3 regions of the Catenibacterium mitsuokai genome follow, and region 3 is predicted to be linked to each of the others. Evidence: a T-box and tRNA genes for the amino acid it is inferred to sense, from the RefSeq annotation. Region 3 holds a T-box; the other regions hold tRNA genes.
The links. The T-box of region 3 lies ahead of tyrS (tyrosine--tRNA ligase). A T-box ahead of a tRNA ligase gene usually reads a tRNA of that ligase, here a tRNA-Tyr.
Positions count from the first base shown of each region.

Region 1: it encodes a tRNA-Tyr, which carries the amino acid that the T-box ahead of tyrS (tyrosine--tRNA ligase) is inferred to sense. The anticodon was not compared.
Region 2: it encodes a tRNA-Tyr, which carries the amino acid that the T-box ahead of tyrS (tyrosine--tRNA ligase) is inferred to sense. The anticodon was not compared.

Region 1 is NZ_CP102271.1:118,516-126,753, forward strand. It holds gene NQ499_RS00595 (hypothetical protein) at 960-1,910, shown strand; tRNA gene NQ499_RS00600 (tRNA-Gly) at 1,980-2,053, opposite strand; tRNA gene NQ499_RS00605 (tRNA-Glu) at 2,089-2,164, opposite strand; tRNA gene NQ499_RS00610 (tRNA-Asn) at 2,167-2,241, opposite strand; tRNA gene NQ499_RS00615 (tRNA-Gly) at 2,258-2,331, opposite strand; tRNA gene NQ499_RS00620 (tRNA-Tyr) at 2,338-2,422, opposite strand; tRNA gene NQ499_RS00625 (tRNA-Thr) at 2,425-2,500, opposite strand; tRNA gene NQ499_RS00630 (tRNA-Val) at 2,526-2,601, opposite strand; gene NQ499_RS00635 (MBL fold metallo-hydrolase) at 2,820-3,404, shown strand; gene NQ499_RS00640 (sensor histidine kinase) at 3,442-4,566, opposite strand; gene NQ499_RS00645 (response regulator transcription factor) at 4,563-5,258, opposite strand; gene NQ499_RS00650 (CTP synthase) at 5,415-7,016, shown strand; gene ispF (2-C-methyl-D-erythritol 2,4-cyclodiphosphate synthase) at 7,074-7,556, shown strand; gene NQ499_RS00660 (DUF5011 domain-containing protein) at 7,672-8,238, shown strand, end outside.
Region 2 is NZ_CP102271.1:748,929-757,166, reverse strand. It holds gene NQ499_RS03810 (CvfD/Ygs/GSP13 family RNA-binding post-transcriptional regulator) at 1-5, shown strand, start outside; gene NQ499_RS03805 (glucose-6-phosphate isomerase) at 2-1,282, shown strand; gene NQ499_RS03800 (3-hydroxyacyl-CoA dehydrogenase) at 1,476-2,414, shown strand; tRNA gene NQ499_RS03795 (tRNA-Gly) at 2,665-2,738, opposite strand; tRNA gene NQ499_RS03790 (tRNA-Lys) at 2,745-2,820, opposite strand; tRNA gene NQ499_RS03785 (tRNA-Gln) at 2,829-2,904, opposite strand; tRNA gene NQ499_RS03780 (tRNA-Tyr) at 2,912-2,996, opposite strand; tRNA gene NQ499_RS03775 (tRNA-Thr) at 2,999-3,074, opposite strand; tRNA gene NQ499_RS03770 (tRNA-Val) at 3,098-3,173, opposite strand; gene NQ499_RS03765 (hypothetical protein) at 3,520-3,855, shown strand; gene NQ499_RS03760 (HEAT repeat domain-containing protein) at 3,879-5,339, opposite strand; gene NQ499_RS03755 (5-formyltetrahydrofolate cyclo-ligase) at 5,406-5,933, opposite strand; gene sufB (Fe-S cluster assembly protein SufB) at 5,926-7,332, opposite strand; gene sufU (Fe-S cluster assembly sulfur transfer protein SufU) at 7,335-7,772, opposite strand; gene NQ499_RS03740 (aminotransferase class V-fold PLP-dependent enzyme) at 7,756-8,238, opposite strand, start outside.
Region 3 is NZ_CP102271.1:1,494,879-1,503,116, reverse strand. It holds gene NQ499_RS07670 (LacI family DNA-binding transcriptional regulator) at 1-881, shown strand, start outside; gene NQ499_RS07665 (ClC family H(+)/Cl(-) exchange transporter) at 970-2,535, shown strand; T-box leader at 2,568-2,766, shown strand; gene tyrS (tyrosine--tRNA ligase) at 2,799-4,025, shown strand; gene truB (tRNA pseudouridine(55) synthase TruB) at 4,066-4,899, shown strand; gene ribF (riboflavin biosynthesis protein RibF) at 4,899-5,828, shown strand; gene rpsO (30S ribosomal protein S15) at 5,912-6,178, shown strand; gene pnp (polyribonucleotide nucleotidyltransferase) at 6,280-8,238, shown strand, end outside.

The DNA of each region.
Region 1 (8,238 bases), 1.3 Mb from region 3:
ATAATATATATATATATATATATAATGTAAACATAAAGGGACAGTGAATTATAAAATTCACTGTCCCTTTAAAATGATCAGTTATATATACCTTATGAATACAAAAAGTAATTCAATAATAGCAACTATGATATATGTGATGGTCCAACGTTTCTTCGTTTTTTGGGATGACTGTGGTCTCATTTGGTTAGGTATTATAAACAAAAGAGTACAAACAACAATATATCACGCACCAGTAATACCATTTAGATATTTTGAACAATACAACAATAATAATATAAAACAGTTTGTAATTGCGTAAGGCAGATTCTGTATGAATTTATTTTTCACGATATCCACCTCCTTCTATAATCGTTAATTATAGAACATAACAACCAATAAACACTGCAAAAATCACGGCTATGATAGTAAAAACAAACCATCCAATCTTAGTTTTTTTAGATTCAGTTTTATCTAAATAAAAAGGTAAACCGTTCATCATTATAAGAAAAATAAGAAAGTATGGTGCTATACGACTTGGTAAAAATCTAGAACAATATGACAATATACATATCAACACTGTGATTAAATATAAAGGTTTTTTAGGCAAAAGTATAGATTTGATTTTATTCATAACAACCTCTCTTTCATAATTAGTGACCACTAACCGAATTATATATTCTATTTGAAATATGTCAATACATTACTTATATCATGATTGATAATTCTAAAATGAAAAGTTAAATTTCACTGTAAAAAGGTCAAAGTTGTGTTTAGTCTTTCATGATTTTCTAGTTGATTGTCTGCAAGTATATAGTTATTGTGATGTCTGTTTCTTTATTCTATGAAAGGTTAATTATTATGGCAAAATTAAATAAGAGTCTGTATCTAACAGGCGTTTTGTGATTGTATGTGTCATAAACCAACATATATAATATATATGAAGAGGTATTCCAATTGAATAAGAAGGAGGAATGGCTATGAAAAAGTTAATTCAATTGTTGGTGGTACTCTGTATTTTTGTATTAACGGGCTGTAAAACAAATAAAGAACGTTATCTATCTATTACAACGAGTGGATATGATAAGAAAGGGAACGTAGTAGTGAATATCTATGAATATTCATTATCTACTAAGAAAGTGACTAAAAAGTATACTTCTTCTAATCCACTTGGTGTTTATTCTAAGTCTAATAATGCTGTATATTATGTTGAAGAAGATAATAGTGGTGATCATCTGTATGCTTATGATCTTGATACAAAGAAATCTAAAAAGTTATCTGGTGGATTAACCGCAATTAACAGAATTATTCCTGTAGAGAATAATATCTATATATTAGGCGTAGAAAAAGGTCAAAGATCACTCAAGCCTTATCGTTATAATATAGAAACAAAGAAGTTCAGTAAGATTAAGGCAGAAGAGGGTTTGGATTTTGATCATATGGTCTATGATGTTTTCAATCATGATTTATATCTATGTGCAAGTAATCAAAAAGAAGAAGATCAGGCATTAGAAGAAGCAAATGCGGGTAGGGGAAGTAAGTATATTGCACCTAATACGCATATTTATCGTTTGAAGAATAATCAACTCAAACGTATCTATACTACAAATCGCAAGTTAGTCTATAGAATGCTTCCAATGGAAAATGGAAATCTTACATTTACTGAAAGTGACAGCATACCAGCTTGGAATCCTCAATATCACACATATACATTAGATACAAAAACAAATAAGAAAAAAGCTGGGATTAATATTGATGAAATTATGGATGTAACACAGTACGCTTGTTTTAGTTCTTCTCATCAGATTATTCTTCTTGGCTGCAAAGATAAACATCAAGGAATATATACATATGATATTGATTCAGGTAAAACTGAATTATTGTATGAATCTAAAAATGAATTAATTAATAGTTTTGAATTATTAGAATAAATAAAAATACCCACAGCTGTGGGTATTTAGATAATAAAAAAATAGACCTTAGTCTATCTTCTAATCGTATGGAGCGGGTGATGGGAATCGAACCCACGTAGTCAGCTTGGAAGGCTGAAGTTCTACCATTGAACTACACCCGCAAATGAAAACGATCTTTCGATCGTATGTTGAGAAATGGTGACCGGTACGGGATTCGAACCCGTGAATGCATGCGTGAAAGGCATGTGAGTTAACCGTTTCTCCAACCGGCCACTGGCGCTTGAAGAGGGATTTGAACCCACGACCGATCGGTTAACAGCCGATTGCTCTACCGCTGAGCTATTCAAGCACTTTTAAATATAAAATGGAGCGGGTGATGGGAATCGAACCCACGTAGTCAGCTTGGAAGGCTGAAGTTCTACCATTGAACTACACCCGCATGGAATGGTGGGGAGAGACGGATTCGAACCATCGAACTCGTAGAGAACTGAGTTACAGTCAGCCGCGTTTAGCCACTTCGCTACCTCCCCACTGGTGCCGACTAGAGGAATTGAACCCCCAACCTACTGATTACAAGTCAGTTGCTCTACCAATTGAGCTAAGTCGGCATGTGAAGCTAAATTTTAATAAAAATGGTGGAGGTTAACGGGCTCGAACCGCTGACCCTCTGCTTGTAAGGCAGATGCTCTCCCAACTGAGCTAAACCTCCAATATTCTTGGGATATACCGGCCGTTAGACCGATGCTTAAGTGTTAGTGCCATATCCCAACCAAGCACGCTCATATAATATACCAAGTGTTATGCGATTCGTCAACAGGTTTTTATAATTTTTTTAACTAAATTTAATTTTTTTTATTTTTTGCCATTCTATCGCACTGTGCAATAAGAAAAGTTATAATTGAATAAGTGATAAAGGAGATATAAAAAATGGCAGAATTATTGTATCAAGGACATGGAAGTTATCGCATTGTGTCTAATGAAGGTGTAGTGATTTATGTGGATCCTTATGCAGGTGAAGGTTATGATATGCCTGCAGATATTGTGATTGTAACGCATGAACATAGTGATCATAATCAGGTTGATCTTGTTACATTAAAAGATGATGGTGTGATTTTAAGACATGGAGATTTATTTGTGGATGGTGAATATCCTATTAAGAAGATCAAGAAAGTAATGATTGAAGGAACACCTGCAGAAAATAAGAATCATACAAGAGAAGAATGTGTTGGTTTTATTATGACTGTTGATGGTATTACATTATATGGTGCAGGAGATACAAACTATTATCCTGAAATGGAAAGCTTCAATGATTTAGATTATGCATTATTACCAGTAGATGGTATTTATAATATGAGTGCACAGGAAGCAAGTCGTTGTGCACATGTAATTGATTCTCGTTATTTTATTCCTATTCATACTTCACCTACACAATTATATGATGAAGATATTGCGAAAAGCTTTAAATCACCTCATGCTTTATATATGAAGCCAGGTGAAAGGTTGAAATTATAGTCCAAAATGAAAAGACCACTTGATGTGGTCTTTTATGTTAGTTCTGATCGAAATATCTGTTGAATTTGACGATGAATGTTGTAATTTGATCATCACTTGTAACAGAAATATCACCATGATGAAGGTCTACTATATTCTTAGTGATTGCTAGTCCTAAGCCAGTACCACCTGTTTTAGAGTTTCGTGATGAGTCTGTACGATAAAATTTATTAAATAGAAGTGGGATATCCTCTGATGCAATAGTATCACCATGGTTGATGACTTTAACAGTTGCATATTTCTCATCACCGGATACTTCTATCTTTAAATCGGTATTATGATAGCCATACTTGAGTGCATTAGAAATAAGATTATCAAATACACGGGCTAATAACTGACCATCTCCCTGAACATAGATATTCTCTTCAGGTAAATCTACTATTGGTGTAATATTACAGTCTTTAAATGAAGGATAGAACTCGTCTGTCATCTGCATGATTAATCCAGATAGATTAATCATACTCTTATTCAACTTGATATCTGCATTATCAAGTTTAGTGAATTCAAAGAGGTCATCCATCATTTCCTGTAGACGTATTGATTTCTCATACGCAATGCCAGAATACTTATGTACATCTTCTTTAGATAAAGCTGTATCATCTTTAATCAACTCAAGATATCCTACAATAGTTGTAAGAGGTGTTCTCAAGTCATGGGCTACGTTTGTGATTAATTCATTCTTCTGTCTTTCTGCATTACGTTCTATATCTAATGCAGCTTTTTCTTTTTCTTTTAGCTTTTCACTTTCTTTTTCTTTCGCAAGCAATGTTTTTGATAAGACATTGATGTTCGCAGCAAGAGAACCTAATTCATCATCATATTCTACTTCACACTGTACACCATAATTGCCACTTGTTACCTGCTGGATAGAGCGTCTGAGCTTTCTAATATATTCAATTGTGAAATCAATCAGTTTAAAGAAGATTTCTACAAAGACAATAAAAGAAATCGCATAACATAATGCATAACGCATTTCATTAGGTACCGCAATAGGAATAATTCTATCAAATATAATTCCTAGAATAGAATAAATAAGAAATGCGACAAGATAACTTAATGTGATATTAATCAACAAACGCCATTTAAAAGAAGAAATAAACAGCTTTCTTAGTTTCTGCATCATAACTCGAACTTATAACCAATGCCCCAGACAGTAATAATATGTCTTGGTGTACGAGGCTGTCTTTCAATCTTTTCTCTTAGTTTTCTAATATGTACCATGATGGTATTGTTGGCATGTGTTGCTTCTTCATGCCATATTTTTGTATAGATATCTTCAGTAGAGAATACTGTACCAGGATGTGAGGCAAGTAATACTAAGATTTCATATTCGATCTTAGTTACAGCTACTGGACGATTATCTACAGAAACCATCTTCTTATTTGTATCAATAAGAAGGTCGTTGGCCTGAATAATAGAATTATCTACACCAATAGGCTTACTATATACCTGATAACGTCTTAATTGTGACTTAACACGTGCCACTAATTCCATTGCATTAAAAGGTTTTGCGATATAATCATCAGCACCCTTTAATAATCCTTCAATCTTATCCTGGTCAGCTGTCTTAGCTGATACAAAGATAACTGGGATATTGTACTTTTCTCTGATCATCTCTAATGCTTGTATTCCATCTACTCCAGGCATCATCATATCTAGAATTACAAGATCAATCTTGAACTTTTCAAGATCACGTAATAATGTATACGCATTATAACGCTTTTCAACATGATAACCTTCTTGACTTAAATAAATTTCAATAAGATCACAAATTTCTTTTTCATCATCAATAACTAATATACGAGGTGTTTCCATATGTTTATCCTCCCAAGCCATATCATAATATAATTAATTAATAAAATAAAGAAAAGAATTGCATACGACGGGGGAATTTGCTATAGTTGTAAAGGGCACAAACGGGTCTTCCGTAGGTGCTTTTTTTTGTTTAATATAGAGAAAGAGGTGAAGAGAATGGCAAAATTCATATTTGTCACAGGTGGTGTCGTATCAGGTCTAGGGAAAGGTTTAACAGCTGCATCTTTAGGTAGAATATTAAAACAAAGAGGATTAAAAGTATTCATGCAGAAACTTGATCCTTATATCAATGTGGATCCAGGAACTATGTCTCCTTATCAGCATGGTGAAGTTTATGTAACAGCTGATGGTGCAGAAACAGACTTGGACTTAGGTCATTATGAACGTTTTATTGATGAAGACTTAAACAAAAACTCTTCAGTTACAACTGGTAGAGTATATAGCGATGTAATTTCTAAAGAAAGAAGAGGGGATTACTTAGGCGCAACAGTACAGGTTGTTCCTCATATCACAAATGCGATTAAGGACAAGATTTATGCTGCAGAAGAATCTTCTCAGGCAGATATCGTTATTACAGAAATCGGTGGTACTGTAGGAGATATCGAATCATTACCATTTATTGAAGCAATTAGACAGGTAAGACTCGATAGAGGCTACAAGAATACTCTTTATATACATACAACTTTACTTCCATATATTGGTGCCAGCCATGAAGTAAAGACTAAACCAACACAGCATAGTGTTAAGGAATTATTAGGATATGGTATCCAGCCAGATATTATCGTATGTCGTAGTGAACATACTATTTCTGATGAATTAAAGGACAAGATTTCTTTATTCTGTAATGTTCCTAAGGAAGCTATCATCTCTAACTATGATGTAGATGTTCTTTATGAATTACCAGTAGAACTATTAGATCAGCATATGGATGATGTTGTACTTGATCATTTAAGAATTGAAGCTCCTGAAGCTGATTTCACTGAATGGCGTGAATTAGTTGAAAGAGTTAAGAACTTAAAGGATACTGTTAAAATCAAGATGGTTGGTAAGTATTGTGAATTTCCAGATGCTTACTTATCAGTCAATGAAGCATTAAAACATGCAGGTTATTATGCAAACAGTGAAGTTGAAATTGACTGGGTTAACTCTGAAGAAGTAACTAAGGAAAATATCGCTTCTAAGCTTGCTGATGCTGATGGTATCTTAGTACCAGGTGGATTTGGTAACAGAGGTGTTGAAGGCATGATTGTTGCTATCCAGTATGCAAGAGAACATGATATTCCATTCTTAGGAATCTGCTTAGGTATGCAGTGTGCTTCTATTGAATATGCAAGAAATGTATGTAAACTTGATGATGTTAACTCATTAGAATTCGATAAGAACTGTATGACTCCATTAATTTCATTAATGCACGATCAGTCTTTAGAAAACATGGGTGGTACTCAGAGACTTGGTAACTACACTTGTGAATTAAAAGAAGGTACAATTGCGCATAAGTTATATGGAAAGGATCTTATCCAGGAAAGACATAGACATAGATATGAATTCAATAATACATATCGTCAGATGTTAGAAGATGCAGGACTTGTTATCTCTGGACGTAATCCAAAGAGAGATTTAGTAGAAATCGTTGAAGTGCCTAACCATCCATATTTCGTTGCATGTCAGTTCCATCCAGAATTCAATTCTAGACCAAATAGAGCACATCCTCTATTCCAGGGACTTATAAATGCAGCACATAAAAAGAAATACAATTAATATATTGGCATGAGGGTAACCTCATGCCTTTTGTGTTACAATAAAAGGCATGGAGGTATGGTTATGCGTATAGGACAGTCAATAGATATTCATCAGTTGGTAGAAGGAAGAAAGCTTATTCTAGGTGGTGTAGAAATTCCTTATGAAAAAGGGTTGAAGGGACATAGTGATGCAGATGTTCTTCTACATGCGATTATTGAATCAATCATTGGGGCATTAGGTGAAGGAGATATTGGTAAACATTTTCCTGATACAGATGATCGTTACAAAGGTATTTCTTCAATGATCTTGTTAGAAGAAACATATAAGTTGATGAATGAAAAAGGTTATAAGATTGGTAATGTGGATGCGATTATTATGACAGAACAGCCAAAGATGGCACCTCATATACCTACAATGAGACATAATATTGCGGAAGCACTTCATTGTGATGTGACACAGATTAATGTGAAAGCCACTCGTGGTGAAAAGCTTGGCTTTGTAGGAAGAGGAGAAGGAATCGTTTCTCAGGCAGTCTGCTTACTTGAAAATGTGTATTAGTTATGTATTTTTTAAACAAGGTGATGTTTTTACATCATCTTTTTTGTCACTCAGATATCTTTTATAGTATAATGGAGAAACGAAAGAGGTGATACTAGTGAAATGGAGGAACAAATTGATTACTGTCATTTTACTATTATTTATTTTCCTTGAATTATTTTCTATTTTTAAGATTACCACTATGGCAACTTTTGAATTGAAACAGACAGTATTTACTTATGAATTAGGACAGGAAGTATCACAGAATATAGAGGATTATGTCATCTGTCCAGATAGAATAAAAAAATCACTTACTTTAAACCTGAAGCGTGTTAATTTAAATAAAGTAGGTAACTATAATGCAAGTATTGAATATGCAGGACGTGATTATGGCTTTAAGATTAAGATTGTAGATACAAAAAAACCAACAGTAAAACTTAAAAAGCTTGTTTATTACGTAAATCCTAATCAGCCACTCTATGCAAAAAATACAGTCGCTGAAGTCAATGATGCGTCTTTAACACAAATCTATTTCTTAAAGAAAGAAAATAGTGAAGAACTAGTTAAAGAAAAGTCATATGAAAAGGTAGGTACATATATTGAACGTGTTGTAGTAAGAGATGAACAAGGTAATACATCTTTTCCAATGCGTATTAAAGTGATTGTAGCTAATGAGTTGGTTGTTCCTGTGATCAAAGGGGCA
Region 2 (8,238 bases), 750 kb from region 3:
TATGATCAACGTTGATTTAAGTAAAGCTAAATTAACAGAAAGCATGGAATCATATAAGGACAGAGTCGCAGAAGTTCATGATATGATCCACAACAAAACAGGAGCAGGTAACGACTTTTTAGGATGGGTTGACTTACCTACTAACTACAACAAGACTGAAGTAGAAAACATTAAGAAAAAAGCTGCAGAATTATCTGAAGAAATTGATGTTTTATTAGTTTGTGGTATCGGTGGTTCTTACTTAGGCGCAAGAGCTGCTATTGAAGCAATCAATGGTCTTTACCCAACAAACAAGGTTCAGATCATCTATATTGGTAATACATTCTCTGCTACTTATTTAGCACAGGTTAAGAACTATGTAAAAGATAAAGAATTCGGTATTAATGTAATTTCTAAGTCTGGTACAACTACTGAAACTTCAGTTGCTTTCAGAATCTTCAAAGAATTACTTGAAGAAACTAAGGGTAAAGAAGTAGCTCAGAGAAGAATTGTTGCTACTACAGATGCTCATAAGGGTGCATTAAAGACTTTAGCTGACCAGGAAGGTTATACAGAATTCGTAGTTCCTGATGATATCGGTGGACGTTATTCTGTATTAACTGCAGTAGGATTATTCCCTATCGCAATGGCTGGTATCGATGTTGATGCAATGTTAAAGGGTGCTAAAGATGCCCAGGATAAATACAACAATCCAGATCTTCTTACAAACGATGCTTATCAGTATGGTGTTGCAAGACAGATGTTATTAAAGGCTGGTTACCCAGCTGAAATGTTTGTAACTTATAACTTACAGTTACAGCAGACTGCTGAATGGTGGAAACAGTTATTTGGTGAATCTGAAGGTAAAGAAGGAAAAGGTATCTTACCTACAAGTGGTACTTTCTCAACTGACCTTCATTCATTAGGACAGTTCATCCAGGAAGGTTCTAAGGTTTTATTCGAAACTGTATTAAAGATCAAAGAACCTCAGATGAACTTAGAAATCCCTAGTGATGCAGATAACTTAGATGGTTTAAACTATTTAGCTGGTAAGACAGTTGATTATGTTAACCAGAAAGCATGTGAAGGTACTATTGATGCCCATGTAAATGTTGGTAACGTACCTAACATCCAGATCACTCTTGATCATGTTGATGCATATAGCTTCGGTTATATGGTATACTTCTTCGAAAAGGCTTGTGCAATGAGCGTTTACCTATTAGGTGTTAACCCATTCAACCAGCCAGGTGTTGAAGTTTACAAGAAGAATATGTTCAAGCTTTTAGGTAAGCCTGGATATTAATAAGAAATCCCGCAATCGCGGGATTTTTTTGTACAATGTGATGAGTTTGTAAGAAATTGTGATGTTTTTCACAAAGTATAGTAGATAATCTCTTTTTAATCAGTATAATAAAAGTTAGATAATGTTTAAAAAGATAGTAGTGAAGCAGAAGAAATTTTTCTTCTGTTTTCATTTTACTAGAAAGGAGACAAACATGAAGAACATTACTATTATGGGTGGCGGCGTTCTGGGATCACAGATTGCATTCCAGGCAGCATATTGTGGTTTTGATGTAACAATCTGGTTAAGAAGTGAAGGCAGTATTGGACGTACACAGCCTAAGCTTGATTCTATCAAGCAATCTTATATTGATGCAATTAATCTCATGGATATTGATAAATCTATCAATACATGGTGTATGGGTATTGCAGGCTATGATGATTTTGATAAGGAGAACTGCCTAGAGAAGGTAGAACGCGCTTATTCTACAATCAAGCTAGAGCTTGATATGAAAACAGCAGTTAAAGATGCTGATTTAGTCATTGAATCTATGACAGAAAATATGGAAGCTAAGAAGGATGTCTATACAAAGATGGCTCCCCTACTTCCTGATAAGACAATTCTAGTGACTAATTCTTCTACTATGCTTCCTAGCAAATTAGCTAAGTTTACTGGTAGACCTGATAGGTTCCTTGCCTTGCACTTCGCAAATACGATTTGGAAGAATAATATGACAGAAGTTATGATGCAGAATAAGACAAATAAAACATGCTTTGATGAAGTCATGAAGTTTGCGAAAGAGATTAGAATGATTCCATTACCTGTCAATAAAGAAAAGTCTGGTTACCTACTCAACTCTATGTTGATTCCATTATTATTCTCAGGTATGGATTTAATGGTCAATGGTATCTCTGATCCTGAAAGTATCGATAAAGCATGGACTTTAGGTACTGGTTCACCTAAAGGGCCTTTCCAGATTCTTGATACAGTAGGATTAAAGACTGCTTATGAGATTGTAGGTATGTATGTGAAGATTCCTGGCTTCTTAGCGCCTTATAACTTCAAAGGCATGCATAAGATGTTGAAGTCTTATATTGATCAAGGTAAATTAGGATATAGTACTGGTGAAGGATTCTATAAGTACAAAAAATAAGTAACTAGGCTATAATAAATGCCAGGAGTTTACACTCCTGGCATTTATTTTTACATCGTATCCAAAGTGATTTTTTCCAAATCAGCAAATTCATTTTTGCATCAATTGCTACTGCATCCTCAGAGATTTCCTGTTCATATTCAAAGATTGCCTTGTCATTGCGATTTGATTTGCTAATTCAGCGCTCCTATTAAAAAAATAGTTTACAGGTACAAAAAAAGTCAATCCGAAGATTGACTTGTTCATAAGTTGGAGCGGGTGATGGGAATCGAACCCACGTAGTCAGCTTGGAAGGCTGAAGTTCTACCATTGAACTACACCCGCATAGGATGGTGACTCGCAGGGGATTTGAACCCCTGACCCTCTGATTAAAAGTCAGATGCTCTGCCATCTGAGCTAGCGAGTCAAAAAAGATGGCTGGGATAACTGGATTCGAACCAGTGAAATGACAGAGTCAAAGTCTGTTGCCTTACCCCTTGGCTATATCCCAATAAAGATGGTGGGGAGAGACGGATTCGAACCATCGAACTCGTAGAGAACTGAGTTACAGTCAGCCGCGTTTAGCCACTTCGCTACCTCCCCACTGGTGCCGACTAGAGGAATTGAACCCCCAACCTACTGATTACAAGTCAGTTGCTCTACCAATTGAGCTAAGTCGGCAAATATTGAGCTATAAAATAAAATGGTGGAGGTTAACGGGCTCGAACCGCTGACCCTCTGCTTGTAAGGCAGATGCTCTCCCAACTGAGCTAAACCTCCGCTGCGGGTACTATATTATCATCATATTCGCTCTAAGTCAACAGAAAATAGAAACTTTTTTGTAGTTTTGTATATAGGTATATTTGATTAAATGACTCTTTTTCTTATTTTTGTTGAATTTTTCAAGTTTTTTTCTATTTCATTTGCTTTTTGTTATAAGAACGATTACAATTTAATTGTATCTGGAAACAGGTACATTTTAAAGGCTCTTGGTTAAGGCCGCTCTCAATGACACATACAATTTGCTTTCCTTATTCAAGAGCTTTTATTGTGTCATGGGAGCATTTTTTTATTTGACAAATACTCTAATAGAGACTATATTCATTTAAAGCAGAGAGGTGATAGTATGCAAAGATTCACGTTCGATGATGAAGATGACTCTATTAAGGATACTAAGAGAGAGAATTCTATTCAACAGGAAGAAAAAGAACCTGAAGTTAAAAAAGTTGTTAAGACAAAAGTGAAACATAAGAGATCACATTCTTTACCTAAACATACTAAAACGAAGGTAAAGTATAAAGAGAAATCACATCCTGTGATGACTTTCATTAAGACTTTCATATTATTCGTATTACTTGCAATTATATTAGTGGCACTTGCGTTTGGTATACGTTTTTATTTAGATAACCCAGAAACAGTGAAACAGTGGTTCTGGCAAGGTTATCGTTATTTATTCAGATAGAAAAAGAGGTCCTCATGGGGCCTCTATTTGTTTACCTGAATAATGAAGAAATAAGCCATTGTCTTACCTCTAGGCACATCATAATGTTCTATGAGTGTAAGATAGTCTGAATTAAGTCTTAAATTCTTCTCTACAAGAGATATTTCAGTTGTATAGATAAATACATACCCTTCTGGTAAAACGTGTCTGTGGATACGTTTAAAGAAATTATCATAGACATTCTTTAAAGCACGTGTATCTTTCATCTGTGCATAGGTAGGCATATCAGTAAAGATTTCATCAAACATTTCATTATTCACAAAACGGTTGGCATCTTTATTTACAAAGTGGATTGGCTGATTCGCCGCAATCGCATTCTTCTTAGCTGCTTCTAAGCCTTCTCCATAAATATCTAATCCCATGGCAAACTTAACTGGTTTAGCCATACATCTTTCAATAAGTGTAACACCACTACCACAGAATGGATCTAATACACGAGAATGCATACCCATATAAGGTTTAGCCACTTCCATAAGTGTTGCAGCTACATAAGGCTGCATTGAGTTAGAAATAATTTCACGTCTATAATTAAAGCGTGGATTGTCTAATGAACTCAACTTTAAATAAACATTGACTGTTCCAGGCCTTAATTCTCTAATTAATAATTCAATATCGTAATCAGATGTTACATTCTGCAAGTATGAAGGCATCTCTTCAATAAGTTCTTTTACTATATCATTGATGACAGCTGATTTCTTTTCTCTCATCTGATCAACTAAACGATAATAAAAGCATCCTTCCGCATCATACAAACGATGAAGCACATCCACTAAGTTACTTGACGCAATACGTTTACCAATTAAATGTCCATCCTGAGGAAGTCCTGAGCAGCCTGATAACGGGAAAATCATTTCTCTATAATTACGTAAACCTAGAAGGTCATAAATAGCCTTTGTACGGACTAATACGCCCTGTCCGACCGGTTTATAACGTAAATGTTTCACTTGTTCAAAGAGTGTATATTGATAATAAGGAAGTGTTGTAAGAATAACATCGACTTCTTTATGCAATAAACGGATTGATTTCTTCTTATGATAAGAATATGAACGAATCATCGGATTTAATACTTTTAATTGTGCTTTGATATGCTTGCTGTCTACCACTTCAGAATTCATGAGTTCATTCTGTATTTCCTGTAATTCCTTAATATAAGGCTTACAGTCATAATGACTCATTCCTTTCAAATAGGCATCCTTCACAAAATCCTTTTCTTCATTCTTATAAGCATCTAAAAGAACAGATGCCATTAAAGGATTCTTTGTATAGCCTAATAATAGTGCCGCATTCTTTCTTACCTTAGGATCTTCATGAGTTAAACAGTCACATAGTTTTTCTACAATAGGACCTTCTAATGTATCAGTTGATGTCATTGAACCTTTTAATTTTATTAGATTTTGACGCAGATCAGTGTCTGCGAGAATATTCTTTACAACATTTTTTTCCATATAAAACACCTCATAATCATATCTATTATATCAAATTCATCCCTTTGTTACTATAAAAAAAATGTCTTAGAAGACACCTTTTTGTGTAATTATGTAATTAAGTGGTACATCAAGCAAGTGAGGATGAGTATTTTCTACTTCCTGAAAATCAAATGCCAGGCCAATCGTTATAGCATTGGTCTTTTTTAAACAGCGATCATAGAAGCCACGGCCATAGCCAATACGATTATGATTTGCATCAAACATAAGTAATGGTACTACAATCACATCTAAACCCTTAACATCCATATGTTCATTAGTAGAAGGTTCCAATATATGAAAAGCCCCCTCTTTTAAATCATCCATACTATATATTCTCTGGAAATCCAGTTCTTCTCCTACACATTTTGGTACATAGATTTCCTTTCCTAACATATATTTCTCAATCAAATGAAGTGTATCCACTTCATGGCGATATGACATATAAAAGCCAATTCTTTTCGCATTCTTAAATGCAGGCATTTCTTCTAGATAAGAGGCAATTCTTTTTGAATAAGAAAGAAACGTCTCTTCTTCTAAATCGAGACGTTTCTTAATCATCTGTTTTCTATCCAATAGCATCTTCTGACATATCAAGCTTAATAAGCTGATTTAATTCAACAGCATATTCCATAGGTAATTCTCTGCTGAATGGTTCAATGAAGCCCATGACAATCATTTCTGTTGCCTGTGCTTTAGTGAGACCTCTGCTCATTAAATAGAAGAGCTGATCTTCTGATACTTTAGATACAGTGGCTTCATGTTCAATAATAGAATCATTATTAGCCATGATATTTGTAGGTACTGTATCACTTGTAGAAATCTTATCTAGAATTAATGTATCACATTCTACCTTGCTCTTACAGTCATAAGCATTCTTGTTATGACGGACAAGTCCTCTATAGTTTGTCTTACCACCATTTCTGGCAATAGATTTAGAAATGATCTGACTTGATGTATGAGGTGCTGCATGAATCATCTTAGCCCCAGAATCAATGATCTGACCTTTATCCCCTACTGCAATAGTAATAACTGTGCCCTTGGCTCTTTCTCCTGCAAGAACGCAACAAGGGTATTTCATAGTAACAAGTGAACCGATATTACCATCCACCCATTCCATTGATCCACCTTCCATAACTTTAGCACGCTGTGTTACTAGGTTATAGATATTCTTAGACCAGTTCTGGATTGTTGTATAACGACAATGTGCATTCTTGCCGACAATAATTTCTACAACACCAGCATGAAGTGAATCTTTAGAATATGAAGGTGCTGTACATCCTTCTACATAATGGATATCGGATCCTTCATCTACAATAATTAAAGTTCTTTCAAACTGTGCCATACGTTCAGAATTGATTCTAAAATATGACTGTAATGGCTTATCTAATTTAGTATGAGGTGGTACATAAATAAATGATCCTCCTGACCAGACAGCCCCATTTAATGCAGAGAACTTGTTATCATAATATGGAATAACAGTATCAAAATACTTCTTGAAGATTTCTGGATACTGTTTTAATCCAGAATCAATATCCAAGAAAATAACACCCTTCTCTTTGACTTCTTCAAGCATATTATGATAAACAACTTCAGATTCATATTGAGCACTTGCCCCTGCTAAGAACTTCTGTTCTGCTTCAGGAATACCTAAACGATCAAATGTATTCTTGATTGTTTCTGGTACTTCTTCCCATTTATCTGTTTTAGTGTCTGATGGGCGATTATAATATGTATAATCGTCAAAATCCATCTTAGATAAATCAACACCCCACTTAGGCATCGGCATCTTTAAGAACTGTTTTAATGACTTGATACGATATTCAGTCATCCATTCTGGTTCTTCTTTAATGGCTGATATTTCTCTAACGATATCTTCATTTAACCCTTTAGGTGTCTTGAAGACAGATACATCCTCATCAGGATGATCTTCTATCACTTCAGCTTGTGGAATATTAAGATTCTCAATAGCCATCTCTATTCCTCGCTTCCTTCTAATAATTTTAAGAATCCAGTCCAGCCTAGAGTCGCACACTTAATACGATTGGCCTGCTTATGCGTATTCTTAAACGCAATTGCTTCTTCAAGAAGTTCTGGATCATATTCTTTTTCATAAATCATATGCATATAGTTATCCACAATATGCGCTGCTTCTTCTTTTGTCTTCCCTTTAACTAGTTCAGTCATGATAGAAGTAGAGGCTGTACAGATGGCACATGCTTCACCATCAAAACGCACATCTTCCACTACATCACCATTAAACTTAGCCTGGACATCAATATCATCAATACATGTACTTGAATCCATATTGACTTTCTGATATGAATCATCATCTACAAGTCCATGGTTTCTAGGATTCTGATAGTGGTCCATAATAATTTCTCTCATGATCATTGGATCATCCAAAGAATGCATCAAGGAAATCATCTCCTTTCTTACATGCTTCAATAAACTGATCAATTTCTTCTTCAGTGTTATAGAAATAGAAAGAGACACGACAAGTTGTTCTTACTTTTAAGAACTCGTCTAAAATCTTTGCGCAATGTTCACCCGCTCTAACCGCAATACCATAAGTATTAAATAAGCTGGCTGCATCCTGCGCAAATACATCTTTAATATTAAAGGCAATAGCACCTTCTGAGTTTGGATTATATACAGTGACATTATCCAACTGAGACATCTTCTCAATCGCATAATGACGTAATTCTAATTCTCTTTGACGAATATTGTCCATACCGATGCTCTGTAAATATTTAACAGCTGCACCTAAGCCAATCACACCTTCAATATGAGGTGTACCTGCTTCAAATTTATATGGTGGTTCCTTTAGTGTGACAAGTCCACAGCTGTTATAGCGTGAATTAGATCCTCCGCCAAAACG
Region 3 (8,238 bases):
CAATTAAAAGACTCGATTTTAAGCCTAATCAGATTGCAAGAGGTCTTGCAACTAGTAAAACTACAACTATTGCAGTTGTATTCCCACAGTCACTATTTGGACATGTAAAAGATATGATTGGTGGTATTGGAGATACTGGACGTACTTTAGACTTCAATATCATTATGTATACAACTGATGAACTTGGTTTAGGTAACCCTATTGAAGAAGTTATTGAAAAGGTTATTAAGTCACGTGCTGATGGTGTAGTATTATTCAATAATAACTGTATTGATAAAGAAATTGATCTCATTAAAAAATACCGTATTCCTGCAGTTGTTGTTGGATATAAGATTTCTGATGAAGATATCTGTTCTGTATATGTTGACGCAAAGAGCATCGCTTATGATATGACAAAACAATTCATTGAACAGGGCAAAAAAGATATCTGCTTTGTAAGAGCGACTCAAAACCTAGTTGACTTAAATGATTTTGCGAAGGGTATTGAAGAAGCATTTAAAGATAGTGGTGAAACACTTCCTGAAGATTATATTGTGGATGTTTCTAACCATTATGAAGAAAGTTATCCTCAATTAAAGGAATATTTTGATACTCATAAGCATGATGTTGTTTTAACAGGCTATGACAAGGAAGCAGTCGCTGTTGTCAATGCAGCAATTGATCATGGTATCAATGTACCTGAAGATATGCAGGTTGTTGGTATGATGGATACAAGTTATGCTACTATTTGTCGTCCACCTCTTACTACTATTCATGTACCTGTATATGATATGGGTGCTATCGCAATCAGACTTCTTACAAAGATTTTAAATCATGAAGAAATTGATGAAGCAGAAGTACCAATGCACTATGCATTCATTAAGCGTGATACAACTAAATAACGAAAGAAGGATGCTGAGGCATCCTTTTTTACTGGTTTAGATTGTGCTAAAATAGTATCGGTCAATATAATTACTGGGAGGATTATATATGCTTAAAAATCAGTCTGATACTGCAAATGTATTACGAGAAAGAAGTAAACTCAATAAGCGCTTGGCTTATGAAGGTTTACTTGTTGGTATCGTGTCAGGTGCTGTCTGCATCGTTTATCGTCTTGTTTTATCAAATGCAGAATCTATTTATTTTACTATAAGGGACTTTGTTGCACATAACGTGTCTTATTGGCCTTTGTGGATCATTGGCCTTATTGTATTAGGTCTTATTATTTCAATCTTTTTAAAGTGGGAACCTATGATTGGAGGCTCTGGTATTCCACAGCTAGAAGCAGAAGTACAGGGACGTATTGATGAATGCTGGTGGAGAGTCTTACTTGCGAAATTCTGTGCAGGTGCACTTGCACTTGTAGGCGGCTTATCATTAGGGAGAGAAGGTCCAAGTATCCAGCTTGGTGGTATGATTGGTAAAGCTCTTGCGAAAAAAGGAAAACGTGTAAAAACGGAAGAACGTTATTTAATGACAGCAGGTGCCGCAGCTGGCTTATCGGCTGCATTCAATGCACCTCTTGCAGGTATCATGTTTGCTTTGGAAGAAGTTCATAAGAACTTCTCTACAAGTGCACTTGTTTCTGTGATGATTGCATCTATTACTGCGGATTTCTTAAGTAGAAATATCTTTGGTTTATCACCTACTTTAGCTTTCTCAATTAAAGAAACATTCCCTTTGAAGAACTATATCTGGGTTATTATTCTTGGTATTGTCGCTGGTGTATTAGGTGCTTTCTATAATAAGGTTACAATGGGAACTATTAAACTTTATAAGAAAACACCATCCTTGAAAAAACATCAAAGAGTCATTATACCTTTGGTGTTATCTGGAATTTTAGGATTTTATTGTCCACTTGTCATGGGTGGAGGACATAAACTTGTAGAATATCTCAATGAACCAAATCTTGTTTTATCTACTCTTGTCTTATTATTTATATTAAAATTATTGATTTCGTGTGTTTCATTTGGTTCAGGTGCGGCTGGGGGAATCTTCTTCCCATTACTCATTCTTGGAAGTCTCATTGGTGCAAGTGTAGGTAAGGTTGCTATTATGTGTGGCGTTCCTTCTGAGTATTTTATGAACTTCATTATTATGGCAATGGCTGCTTACTTTAGTGCCATTGTAAGAGCACCGATTACTGGTATTGTATTAATAGCTGAAATGAGTGGAACTTTAAAGATGCTCCTACCAATTGCACTTGTTTCATTTGTTTCTTATTATGTCGCCAATCTTTTACATAGTGAACCAATTTATGAAAGTCTTTTAACAAATCTTTTAAACAATCAGCCTTATCATTCTATGGATGAATATGCGGATAGTAAGGAACTCATTGGCTATACAGTTGGCTTTGGTTCAAATGCCTGTGATCACTATATTAAGGATTTACAGCTACCACGTCGTAGCTTGATTGTTTCCGTTATTCGTGGTGGAGAAGAAATCATTCCAAAAGGGGATACAAAGCTTATTTCAGGAGACCGTGTTATTGTGTTAGTTGATGCATTCCATCTTGATGAAACGAAGCTGATGTTGGAAAGTGTCTTTACAAGCTGATATTGACAAACATCATGAATTCATGTAGACTTTTAATTGTGATGAAGAAGACAAGTAATTCATATGCGCTGGTTTAGAGAACTTATGGCTGGTGAAAATAAGAGCAGCAGTATGAATGAATACACTTTGGAGCTTCTAGATGCAAAGTCTAGACGGTGAGTGCACCGTTATCAACAAGAGAGCATGTCTATGACATGAATAAAGGTGGTAACGCGAGAATTCGTCCTTTGGATGGATTCTCTTTTATATTATAGGAGGAAATTATGACATTTTATGATGAATTAGTGTGGCGTGGCCTCATTAAAGATGTAAGTTCTGAAGACTTAAAAGACAAATTAAATGCAGGAGGAATGACATTCTATATTGGTACTGACCCAACTGGGGATTCTTTACATATTGGACATTTCTCATCTTTCTTAATGTCTAAGAGATTAAAGGATGCAGGTCATCACCCAATTCTTTTGGTCGGTGGTGCAACTGGACAGATTGGGGATCCAAAGCCAACAACTGAAAGACCAATGATCACAAAAGAACAGGTACAGCATAACTTTGACTGCTTAAAGAAACAGGCTGAAGACTTATTCGGTTTTGAAGTAGTTAATAACTTGGATTGGTCTAAGGATATAAATTTCATTGACTGGTTAAGAGATTATGGTAAATATTTTAATATCAACTACATGTTATCTAAGGATATTATCAAAAGAAGATTAGATGAAGGAATCACTTTCACTGAATTCTCTTATATGATTATGCAGGCAATGGACTTCTATTACCTACATGAAAACAAGGGCTGTGATTTACAGGTTGCTGGTCAGGACCAGTGGGGTAATATCACTGCAGGTATTGAATTAATTAGAAAGAAGACTGGTGATGAAGCATATGGATTCACTATGCCTTTACTTACTAAGAGTGATGGTACTAAGTTTGGTAAATCAGAAGGAAATGCAATCTGGTTAGACAGAGAAAAGACTTCACCATATGAAATGTATCAGTTCTTCATTAATAGTGAAGACAGCAAGGTTATCGATTACTTAAAATACCTTACTTTCTTATCTAAAGAAGAAATTGAAGCATTAGAAGAATCAAATAAGAATGAACCACACTTAAGAAAAGCACATAAAGCACTTGCGAAAGAAGTTATTACTTTCATTCATGGTGCAGATGCTTATGAAGAAGCTGTCAATATTTCTGAAAAATTGTTCAGTGGTGATATCAAGAGCATGACTTATGAACAGGTAAAACAGTGCTTCAATGGCGTGCCAAGTATTGATGTCACTGAAGATGAACAGATTTTAAATGTATTAGTAAAAGCAGGTGCCGCTTCTAGTAATCGTGAAGCAAGACAGTTCGTAAAAGGTGGAAGTGTTCTTGTAAATGGTGAAAAGGTCACTGATGAAAAGTTTGTTGTATCAAAAGATAATGCTTTTGGTGGCAAGGTGACTGTTATTAGAAGAGGTAAGAAGAAGTACTTCGTTATTAATCATATCTAAGCAGACAATAGTCTGCTTTTTTTAGGAAGGATGTGAGTAGATGGATGGTATTATTTTAATTAATAAACCACAGGGTATGACAAGTCATGATGTCGTTAATCGCGTGAGACGTATTATGCATACTAAAAAAGTAGGACATTGTGGCACACTAGACCCTATGGCGACGGGTGTTTTAGTTGTTGGTATTAATAAAGCCACTAAAGCAATGCAGTTTTTAATGAGTGAAGAAAAAGAATATCGTGCGACCCTTAAACTTGGCAGTGCGACAGATACATATGACTCTGAGGGTAAGGTTCTAGAAACTAAGCCTTTTACTGGTTATGATCATCTAGATGAAGTACTATCTTCTTTTAAAGGAGATTCTATGCAGAAGCCTCCGATGTATTCAGCTATTAAAATTAATGGTAAGAAGCTCTATGAATATGCCAGAGAAGGTATAGAAGTAGAAGTTCCAGAAAGACCAATAGCTATTTATAAACTTGATTTAGTCAATGCACATGATGATGAAATAACTATAGATGTTAAGTGCTCTAAAGGAACATATATCCGTTCTTTATGTGTAGATATTGGGAAGGCCTTAGGCTATCCTGCCCATATGACGGCATTAGTAAGAAATCAGTCAGGGCATTTCACTATTGATCAGGCAGTGACATTAGAAGAACTTGAAGAAAACAATGGACCAGTGATTCCGTTAGAAGAAGTATTCTCTTATTATGATTCTATTGTCGCAGATGAAAGAATTGTCATGACTGGTCAGAAAATCAAGAGTGACATAGATCATAATGTAGCTGTTTATTCAAAGGAAGGTAAGTTACTTGCAATATATGGCCCAGATGGTAAAGGCGCTTTAAAGAGCTTGAGGGGGCTTTTCTAATGAAGGTCATAAAAATGGAAGAGGCGAATTTAAAAGAACCTCTTTCTCTTGCAATTGGCTTTTTTGATGGTTTACATCTTGGTCATATGTCTTTGATTAATGAAGTATTGAAATATAAAGGAGAAACAAAAACAGCTGTCATGAGCTTTGATGTGCATCCTTTATGTGTCTTAAAGGGTGAAAAGAGACAATCAATTATCACTCTAGAAGAGAAAAAAGAACTTCTAGAAAAAATGGGGATTGATTATCTCCTTGTTATTCATTTTACTAAGGAAGTAGCAGCATTAAGTCCACAGGCATTTATTGATGAATATTTAAATAAGCTTCCTTTGAAAAGACTTGTATGTGGTTATGATTTCCATTTTGGTGATCATAACAGCGGTAATATAGAAGATCTGAAAAAACAGTCATTTGATCTTATTGTGAAAGATGCTGTTATGTATAATGAAACGGAAAAAGTATCCTCAACTCTTATTAAGAAACTGATGGATCAGGGAATGATTGCAGAAGTCAATACTTTGCTTGATAGACCTTATCAAGTAAAGGGAACAGTCATTCATGGTAAACAAAGAGGACGCTTGATTGGGTTTCCTACATTGAATATTGATTATGGTATGAAATACTTACCTAAAAGAGGGGTATATGGCACAATTGTAGAAATCAATCATCGTTATTATATAGGCATGGCGAATATTGGTATGAATCCTACATTCAATGATATTAGTCGTCTTTCCTTAGAAGTCAACGTCTTTGATTTTAATGAAGATGTGTATGGTAAAGAAGTAGAGGTTACTTTTTATTTATATAAGCGTGAAGAAACTGTTTTTAATGGATTAGAAGGACTAAAAACACAATTAACAGAAGATAAGAAATACTTAAGTCAAGTCATGAAAAAGTATTTGACTTTATATCAAAATAGTGTAAAATAAGCCTTGCAACAATGTCTAGGATATTTGTACCTCTTACATCTAGCTTGGATATTGCGAAGAATATAATTTAGGAGGAAAACATAATGTTAACTAAAGAAGAAAAAGCTAAGATCATGGCTGAATATGGTCGCGTAGAAAAGGATACTGGTTCTCCAGAAGTTCAGATCGCATTATTAACTGCTGATATCAACAAGTTAAACGGTCACTTCAAACAGCATCCAAAGGATAATCATTCTAACAGAGGTCTTTTAAAGAAGATCGGTAAGAGAAGAGACTTATTAAAGTATCTTAAGAGTGAAGATCTTGACAGATATACAGCTTTAACTGATAAGTTAGGATTAAGAAGATAAGAAACAAAAGCCCTATGGGGCTTTTTTTCATGTCTCTATCAAATAATTGTTTGTGTAATAGTTGATTTATGATATAATTTTTAGGAATATGAGGTGAATTTATGGCAAAACAAATTTTTAGTATGGATTTCTATGGTAAGAAAATCCAGGTTGAAGTCGGTGAAATGGCTAAACAGGCAAACGGCTCTTGTTTAGTAAGATATGATGATACAGTCGTTCTTTCTACAGCATGTGCTGGGAAAGAACCAAAAGATGTAGATTTCTTCCCATTAACAGTAACTTATGAAGAAAAACTATATTCTGTAGGTAAGATTCCAGGTGGATTCTTAAAACGTGAAGGCCGTCCAAGTGAACATGGTACATTAACTGCAAGAATGATTGACAGACCTATTCGTCCATTATTCGCAGATGGTTTCAGAAATGAAGTACAGGTTGTTAATACTGTACTATCAGTTGATCAGGAAGCAACTCCAGAAATGGCAGCAATGCTTGGTGCATCAATTGCATTATGTATTTCTGATATTCCATTCAATGGTCCAATTGCAGGTGTTAACGTAGGTTTAATTGATGGTGAATTTACTGTCAACGCAGGACCTGAAGATATGGCTAGAAGTGAAATCAATCTTGAAGTAGCAGGTACAAAGGATGCTATTAACATGGTTGAAGCTGATGCAAAAGAAGTTGACGAAGAAACAATGTTAAATGCATTGATGTTCGGTCATGAAAAGATTAAGGAATTAATCGCTTTCCAGGAACAGATTGTAGAAGCTGTTGGTAAGGAAAAGATTGATGTTCCACTATTCGCATTAGATGAAAACATTGTGTCTAGCGTAGAAGCAATGGCTAAGGAAGAAATGATCAAAGCCATTTCTATTCCTGGTAAGCTTGAAAGATATGCTGCTATTGATGAATTAGATGCTAAGGTTGTAGAATCTTTTGAAGAAAAAGAATATGCAACTGTTGAAGAACACGATAAGACTATTAAACAGGTTAAGATGGTTCTTGGTGATCTTGAAAAAGAAGAAGTAAGACGTCTTATTACTGAAGAAAAAGTAAGACCTGATGGTCGTAAAGTAGATGAAGTACGTCCACTAGACGCACAGGTAGATTTATTACCACGTGTACATGGTTCTGCTATGTTCACTCGTGGTGAAACTCAGGTATTATCTGCCTGCACACTTGGTGCATTAGGTGAAGTACAGAAGATTGATGGTCTTGGAATGGAAGATCAGAAACGTTTCATGCATCACTATAACTTCCCACCATATTGTGTAGGTGAAACAGGAAGAATGGGTTCTCCAGGTAGAAGAGAAATTGGTCATGGTGCTTTAGGTGAAAGAGCCTTAAGACAGGTTATTCCTTCTGAAACAGAATTCCCATATACAATCAGAGTTGTTGCTGAAGTATTAGAATCTAACGGTTCTTCTTCACAGGCTTCTATTTGTGCATCAACTATGGCTTTAATGGCTGCTGGTGTTCCAATTAGTAATCCAGTGGCTGGTGTCGCTATGGGTCTTGTTAAAAAAGGCGAAAACTATACAATCTTAACTGATATCCAGGGTATGGAAGACCATCTTGGTGATATGGACTTCAAGGTTGCAGGTACAAAGAACGGTATCTGTGCATTACAGATGGATATCAAGATTGATGGTATTACTAAAGAAATCCTACAGGAAGCATTAGCTCAGGCAAAGGTTGCAAGAGGACAGATCATGGACTGCATGATGTCAGCAATTAGTGAACCTAGAGATCACTTAAGCCCATATGCTCCTAAGGTTGCTATGATGAAGATTGAACCTGAACAGATTAAAGATGTAATCGGTAAGGGTGGAGATATGATCAATAAGATTATTGCAGAAAGTGATAATGTTAAGATTGATATTGATGATGAAGGTAACGTTACTATCTATCATTACTCTCAGGAAGCTATTGACCATGCAATGGGTATGATCAAGGATTTAACTAGAAAAGTTGAAGTAGGCGAAATCTTCGATGGTAAGGCTGTAAGAGTTGAAGAAAAGTATGCATTTATTGAATTATTCCCTGGTACAAATGGATTC